Regions from separate parts of the Kitasatospora sp. NPDC043949 genome, predicted to be linked through region 1. Evidence: riboswitches for the same ligand, from Rfam matches in the RefSeq annotation. Region 1 holds a riboswitch; the other holds the start of a gene.
What was found. Region 1 has a riboswitch for cobalamin ahead of AC07AL_RS08695 (peptidase). Riboswitches for the same ligand answer to the same signal wherever they lie in the genome.

Region 2: it holds a riboswitch for cobalamin, as region 1 does, so the genes downstream of both, AC07AL_RS33085 (ribonucleoside-diphosphate reductase subunit alpha) here and AC07AL_RS08695 (peptidase) in region 1, are expected to answer to the same signal.

Annotation. Positions count from the first base shown of each region.
Region 1 covers NZ_JBWKEQ010000007.1:136,598-140,218, reverse strand. The annotation lists gene AC07AL_RS08705 (hypothetical protein) at 1-189, shown strand, start outside; gene AC07AL_RS08700 (flagellar hook-length control protein FliK) at 369-848, opposite strand; gene AC07AL_RS08695 (peptidase) at 868-1,941, opposite strand; cobalamin riboswitch at 2,042-2,162, opposite strand; gene AC07AL_RS08690 (enoyl-CoA hydratase) at 2,249-3,025, opposite strand; gene mmsB (3-hydroxyisobutyrate dehydrogenase) at 3,022-3,621, opposite strand, start outside.
Region 2 covers NZ_JBWKEQ010000059.1:15,603-19,223, reverse strand. The annotation lists gene AC07AL_RS33085 (ribonucleoside-diphosphate reductase subunit alpha) at 1-1,807, opposite strand, end outside; cobalamin riboswitch at 2,000-2,125, opposite strand; gene AC07AL_RS33080 (hypothetical protein) at 2,430-3,621, shown strand, end outside.

The sequences.
Region 1 (3,621 bases):
GGCGACTCGGCCTGGGCGGACTGTTGGGTGGCCGGCGGGAACGTCGGCAATGACGGCGACGTCTGGTACCACACCACGTGGGTGTACCAGTACGGTGTGGTCACCCCCTCGGGGTCCTCCTGGACGTTCGCACCCTACGTGGACGGCGCGGCGATGTTCCACAACGTGCCCGGCCTGCCCCACTGCTGAACCACCCGATGACCCACAGCGGCCCCGCGCACCGACCCCGGCGCGCGGGGCCGCTCGCACAGCTGCTGACCGAACAGCTCGCCCGGCGGCGCCGAACGTCCCGCACCGTCTGAACTCTGAACCGCCGGTGCCCCGGCCCCCCTTCCGGAGGGGCCGGGGCACCGGGGTGTCTCCGGAGGTCAGGGCGCGGTGACGCCCGGCTGGGCGCCGGCGCCGAAGGACCAGCCCTCGACGTCGCCGGGCGCCGGGTTGTAGCTGCCCGCGCCGAGGTTGCTGTACGACCAGGGGCCGCCGTGCTGGGCGTGCCAGTACGACCAGTAGGCGCTGCCGGTGGGGTTGGCGCAGGTCGTCGGCAGGGCGTTGATGGTGCAGACGAAGCCCGGGTAGCGCGGGTGGAAGGTGTACGCGAACCCGGCGCCGGTCAGCGCGGCCAGGCCGCTGGCCGGGTCGCCGGGTGCGCAGCCGGTCTGGATGCCACCGCCGACGGCGGTGAAGTCGACCACGACGGTGACGCCGGTGGTGCCGTCGCAGGCGGCGGCCCGCGCCTGCGGGGCCTGGACGACGGAGGCGCCGAGCAGTCCGGCGGTGAGGGCAGCGGCGGCGGCGATCGACCCGAGGGTGCGGCGGGCCGGGCGCGCGGGCGCCATGGTGTCGGTCATCGGAGCTCTCCTCGCGGGGTCAGCGGGTGGTCGCCGGGCAGGCCGGCACGGGCGCGTCCGGGCGGGCACCGGCGGCGGAGAGGGTGGCCAGCGGGGTGCCCGCGAGGCCGAGGACGGCCTGCGCCGTGGCCCGGGCGCCGGTGGCCGGGTTGAAGCCGGTCGCGTCGTAGGCGACCGCCCCGCGCACGCCCGGGTCCGTGGCGCAGCCCTGCTGGAGCTTGACCAGGCTGCTCCAGCCCTTGAGGCCGGCCCCGAAGCGTCCGCCGGCCAGCAGCGCCTGCGTGGCGAGGCCGGTGGTGTTGGCGTTGGACGCGGCGGCCCCGGCGGCCGAGAAGCCGCCGTCGGCGTTCTGGTGGGCAGTCAGCCAGCCGAGTCCGGCGTCGGCCTTGGCGGTGCGGCCGGTCGCGGCGAGGGCCTGGGCGGCGAGCGCGGTGGCGTCCGGGTCGCTGGCGCAGGTGGCCTGGCCGAAGGCGACCGGGTACCCGCCGTCCGCGCACTGGCTGTTGGCGAGGAAGTCGACGGCCGTCGCCGGGGCCCCACCGGCCGTGCGGTGCAGGGCGATCACGGCCAGGGACTGGCCGAAGGCGTTGCTGTAGTCGCCCCACTGCGAGCGGTCGGAGAACCGGCCCTCGGCGGTCTGGAGCGAGCGCAGGCGGGCCGGCAGGTCGACGCCGCCGAAGGCCGTCGGGTTCCCGCCGCGCACCTCGACGGCGAGCAGCAGCTTGGCGGTCGCGCCCGCGTAGGCCTCGGTGGTGCCGTCGCCGAGGTAGCCGCTGATGACCTCGGGCTTGGCCAGCCAGGCGGTGGCCTTCGTGGCGGCCTGGTCGGAGCTGTGCGAGGCGGCGAAGGCCAGCACGGCGTCGATGGTCAGGCCCTGGTCGGGGTAGGCGGTCCCGTTGAAGACGGACTCGAAGTGGTCGCCGTCGACGAGTTGGCGGGCGAGCCAGCCGCCCGCGGCGGCGTCGGGGCGGACCGTCGGGGACGAAGTCGCGGCGGCAGGTGCCGCGTGGGCGGCAGCGGCCGCCGGGAGGACGGTGGCGAGGGCGAGCGCGGGTATCGCGAAGAGGCGCAGGGGGCGTCGGAACGAGGACACGGTGGGCCTTTCCGGGCCCGCACGCAGGGGCCCGGAGGACGGCGGCAACAAGCCGGGCAGCCCTCGGAGCTCCGGCCCGCAGACCACGACGGGAGGAGGGGACGACACACCTCCGCCGCCGGGTACTCGGGCTCGCCGCCGACATCGGATCGGCGGCCTACCGTTGCGGGTCAGCGCCGGATTCGAACCGGACTTCCCCCAGCGGCGGAGTCACAACATGACGGCCCATCATGGCGAGACGGAGAAGTCCCGGTCAAGGGATCGTCCGCCGCATCGCGCCACATCGCGCCGCGAACCGCTCGGACCGTCAGCGGTGAAGGAACTCCGGTGGGCGCTTCTCGGCGAAGGCCGCCATGCCCTCCTTCTGGTCCGCCGTGGCGAACGTGGCGTGGAACAGTCGCCGTTCGAAGCGGACGCCCTCGGCGAGCGTGGTCTCGTACGAGCGGTTGACGCTCTCCTTGAGCATGACGGCCGCCGGGGTGGACATCGCCGCGATCGTCTCGGCCACCGCCAGGGCCTCGGCCTGCAGTTGGCCCGCCGGGACGATGCGGGAGACCAGGCCGGCCCGCTCGGCCTCCTCGGCGCCCATCATCCGGCCGGTCAGACAGAGTTCCATCGCCTTCGCCTTGCCGACCGCCCGGGTCAGCCGCTGCGAGCCGCCGATGCCGGGGATCACGCCGAGCTTGATCTCCGGCTGCCCGAACTTCGCGGTGTCCGCCGCCAGGAGGACGTCGCACAGCATCGCCAGCTCGCAGCCGCCGCCCAGCGCGTAGCCCGCCACCGCCGCCACCACCGGCTTGCGCAGCGCGGCGAAGCGGTCCCAGGCGGCGAACCAGTCGCCGAGGTAGGCGTCGACGAAGTCGAGCGACTGCATCTCCTTGATGTCGGCGCCGGCCGCGAAGGCCTTCTCGGAGCCGGTGATCACCAGCGCGCCGATCTCCGGGTCACGGTCGAACTCCGTTGCCGCCTGCACGACTTCGTTCATCAGCAGGGTGTTGAGCGCGTTCAGCACCTTGGGCCGGTCGAGCGTGATCAGCCCCACCCGGCCCTTGCGCTCGACCAGGATCGTCTCGTAGCCGGTCACTTGCCGTCCTCCCGCAGGGTGGTGATGATCGCCGAGAAGTCCAGGCCGGCGCCCCCGTCGGCCTGAGCGAAGTCCGCGTACAGCTGTGCCGCCCTGCGTCCGAGGTCCGTGGGCAGGCCCGCGGCGTCGGCGGCCCCGGCGGCGAGTCCGAGGTCCTTGGCCATCAGGGCGGCGGCGAACCCGGCCGCGTAGTCGCGGTTGGCCGGGCTGGTCGGCACCGGCCCGGGGACGGGGCAGTTGGTGGTGAGCGCCCAGCACTGGCCGGAGGCGGTCGAGGCGACGTCGTAGAGGGCCTGGTGGCTGAGCCCGAGGCTCTCTCCGAGCACGAAGGCCTCGCTGACCGCGATCATCGAGATGCCCAGGATCATGTTGTTGCAGATCTTCGCGGCCTGCCCCGCTCCGGGGGATCCGCAGTGCACGACCTTGCGGCCCATCGCCTCCAGCACCGGTCGGGCCGCCTCGAAGTCCGGCTCGGCGGCTCCGACCATGAAGGTGAGGCTCGCGGCCGTGGCACCGACCACCCCGCCGGAGACCGGCGCGTCCACTGCCCGGTGCCCGGCGGTCACGGCCAGGTCGTGCGCCGCCCGGGCGTCCGC
Region 2 (3,621 bases), on a different contig from region 1:
TCTCGGCGATGCGGGCGCGCAGCGCGGTCCAGCGGTCGGCCCACTGCGGGGCGGCCGTCGGGAAGTGGTCGATGTGCAGCTCGCCGCGGGCGGCGCGGGTCTCGCCGTAGGCCTCGTGGCGGCCCAGCTGCTCGGCCAGGTCGGCGGAGCGCTCGTACGCGGTGAGCATGATGCGCTCGGCGATGAGGGTGGACAGCCGCGCGGCCTCGGCGGAGTCGAAGTCGATCCGCAGCTTGAAGAAGACGTCCTGGAGGCCCATCACGCCGAGGCCGACCGGGCGCCAGCGGGAGTTGGAGGTGCCGGCCTCGGTGGTCGGGTAGAAGTTGATGTCCACCACGCGGTCGAGGAACGTCACGGCGGTGCGGACGGTGGCGTCGAGGCGCTCCCAGTCCATGGCGCCGAGCAGGTCGTCGACGGAGGCCCCCGGGGCGACGTGGGCGCCGAGGTTGACCGAGCCGAGGTTGCAGACGGCGGTCTCGGAGTCGTCCGTGACCTCCAGGATCTCGGTGCACAGGTTCGAGGAGTGCACCGTGCGGCCGGGCAGCGCGGTCTGGTTGGCGGCGCGGTTGGAGGCGTCCTTGAAGGTCATCCAGCCGTTGCCGGTCTGCGCCAGGGTGCGCATCATCCGGGCGTACAGGGTCTGCGCGGGGATGGTGCGCACGGCCTTGCCGGCCAGCTCGGCCTTGCGGTAGGCCTCGTCGAAGTCGGAGCCCCACAGGTCGACGAGCTCGGGCACGTCGGCGGGGGAGAACAGCGACCAGTCCTCGTTGGCGTTGACCCGGCGCATGAACTCGTCCGGGATCCAGTGCGCCAGGTTGAGGTTGTGGGTGCGCCGCGCCTCCTCGCCGGTGTTGTCGCGGAGCTCCAGGAACTCCTCGATGTCGGCGTGCCAGGTCTCCAGGTAGACGCAGGCCGCGCCCTTGCGGCGGCCGCCCTGGTTGACGGCGGCGACCGAGGAGTCGAGGGTGCGCAGGAACGGGACGATGCCGTTGGACTTGCCGTTGGTGCCGCGGATCAGGCTGCCGCGCGAGCGGATGCGCGAGTAGGACAGGCCGATGCCGCCGGCGTGCTTGGACAGCCGGGCGATCTGCGCGTAGCGGTTGTAGATCGAGTCCAGGTTGTCCAGCGGGGAGTCGAGCAGGTAGCAGCTCGACATCTGCGGGTGCCGGGTGCCGGAGTTGAACAGGGTCGGCGAGGAGGTCAGGTACTCCAGCCGGCTCATCAGGCCGTACAGCTCGGCGACCTCCCGCACCGACTGCTCGCTGTCGCCGACCGCCAGGCCGCAGGCGACGCGGAGCAGGAAGTGCTGCGGGGTCTCGATGACCTTGCGGGTGATCGGGTGGCGCAGCAGGTAGCGGGACTGCACGGTGCGCAGGCCGAAGTACTCGAAGCGGTCGTCGCCGTGCGCGTCGATCAGCGCGTCCAGGGCGGCGGCGTGCTTGGTGACGAAGGCGGCGGTGGTGTCGCCGATCAGGCCCTCGGCGTGGCCGACGGCGATCGAGGCGGCGAAGGAGCGCGAGCCCTGGCTGTTCGCCTCGTCGACGATCTCCAGGGCGAGCAGCCGGGCGGCCAGCTTCGAGTACTGGGGGTCCTCGGCGATCATCGACGCGGCGGCGTCCACGGCCAGCCCGCGCAGCTCGGCGAAGTCCGAGCCGGCGTGGCGGCCACGCAGCGCGGCGGCGGCGACATGGCCGGGGTCCACCTGGGGGAGATCGACGCTGCGGTCGGTGAGCAGCCGAAGGAGCGCGCCGCCGGGGTCGGAGACCGTCGGGTCGGTGGGGGCGGGGCCGGTGCCCTGGGCGGGCAGGGTGGCTGAGGCAGCGGTGGTCAAGGCGCTCTCTCCTGGCGGCGATCGGCGGCGGTGATCGGGGGGTACCGGGCCGTTCGGGGCAGGGGAGCACGGCACGTACGCAGGAAGCGTCGCGCGACGGTGGCGTCCCCGGCCCGCCCGCGAGGCCCGGAAGGTAGTTCTCGTGCTGGCGCGGCCTCTGCGGGAGGGCCCGTGCGCACACCGTCGGCAGGTACTCGGACTCGCGGGGCGGCTACTGGTAGCCGCCCGCTCACCGCTGCGGGGCAGTCCCGGATTCGCACCGGGTTCCCCTGCATCGACAGCAGGATTGAGCATACATCTAGTGGTGTCTCTCTGATGCGACCCCACATGTAGTACGGCGCGGTGTGTCGGAGCGATAACCGGTGGTGCCGGGAGGGGGCGGGTCGTGGCCTTGGGGCGCCTCGGATCCGGGCTTCCGGCGCCCTGATTCCGGGCTTCCGGCGCCCTGATTCCGGGCCCCGGCGTCCTGGTTTCGATACGGAACGGTCACCGGGCGGACCGGTTGCCGCGGGCATGCCCTACGATCTGGGCGCATGAGCGAGCGAAGCGCCGAGGGGCGCGTTTCGCGAAGCGATCATCGAGCGAAGCGAGGGGGCGCGTGAGCGACGGAACTGGCGCACCCGGGCAGGGTCCGCAGGGAACGCCTCCCACCGGGCCGGGGGACGCGCACGGTCAGCAGCCGCCGGTGGTGCCCGGTCCGGTGTTGCCGCCGAGCGGGGGCTTCGGGCCGCCGCCGGCCTCGTACGGGCCTCCGGTGCCGCCCGCGCAGCCGGTGGCGCAGCCCGGTCCGCCGGGGCAGCCTCCGCTGCCGCAGCCGGGACCGCCAGGGCAGCAGCTGCCGCCGCAGTGGCAGCCGAACCCCCAGGCGCACCCCCAGCCGCATCCCCAGGCACACCCCCAGCCGCATCCGCAGTCGTACCCGCAGCCCCAGGCGCCGCAGCGCGCCGAGCCGAACTGGGAGGCGCTGGCCGACCGCAACGCGGCGGACGGCAAGCGCCGCCGCCGACTGCGGGCCCTCGGCGTGGCGGTCGCGGTCGTCCTGGTCGGCGGCCTGATCGCGGGCGGGGCGGTGCTGCTGACGAAGGGCGGCGGCGACAAGCCGGTCGCCGGGCCGATCGCCTCGGCCTCCAACCGGCCGTCCTCCGCCGCATCGGGTGCCGCCCGGAGTGCCGCGCCGAGTGCCGCCGCAACCCCGGGCGGGAACCCGTCCGGCACCCCGGGCGGAGCGCCGGACGACCCGTCGAAGCCGATCTGGGAGGCCGCCACCGACCCGGCGCCGCAGGACGCGGGGGCACTGTTCTCCGCGCTCCAGGTGACGGTCAACGGTGCCACCTGGAACCGGACCTTCGTCTCGCTGGACTCGCCCTGCTGGGACGGGAACTCGACGACCGGCGGGCTCGGCAAGGTCCTCGGTGACCAGGGCTGCCAGAAGGTGCTCCGGGCGACCTACGTCTCCGGCGACAGCGCGGTGACCGTCGGCGTCGCGGTCTTCGACCACAAGATCCAGGCCGAGACTTCGATGAAGAGCTACACCGGCCACCTCAAGGGCGCCGTCGCGCCGGGCGCGCCGGCCTTCTGCGCCACTCCGGGCTGCACCAACACGCACAACACCCTGGGCCGGTACGCCTACTTCACGGTCGAGGGCTCGGCGAAGGGCGGCGACACCGCCGACGCCACCGCCACCGCGGCGGCCGTCGGCTTCGGCGAGCACGTGAAGGGCCAGCTGCTCCAGCGCGCCAAGGCCGCGTCCGCGGCCGCGCCGGGTGCGCCGGGGGCCGCCGCGGCCGGCT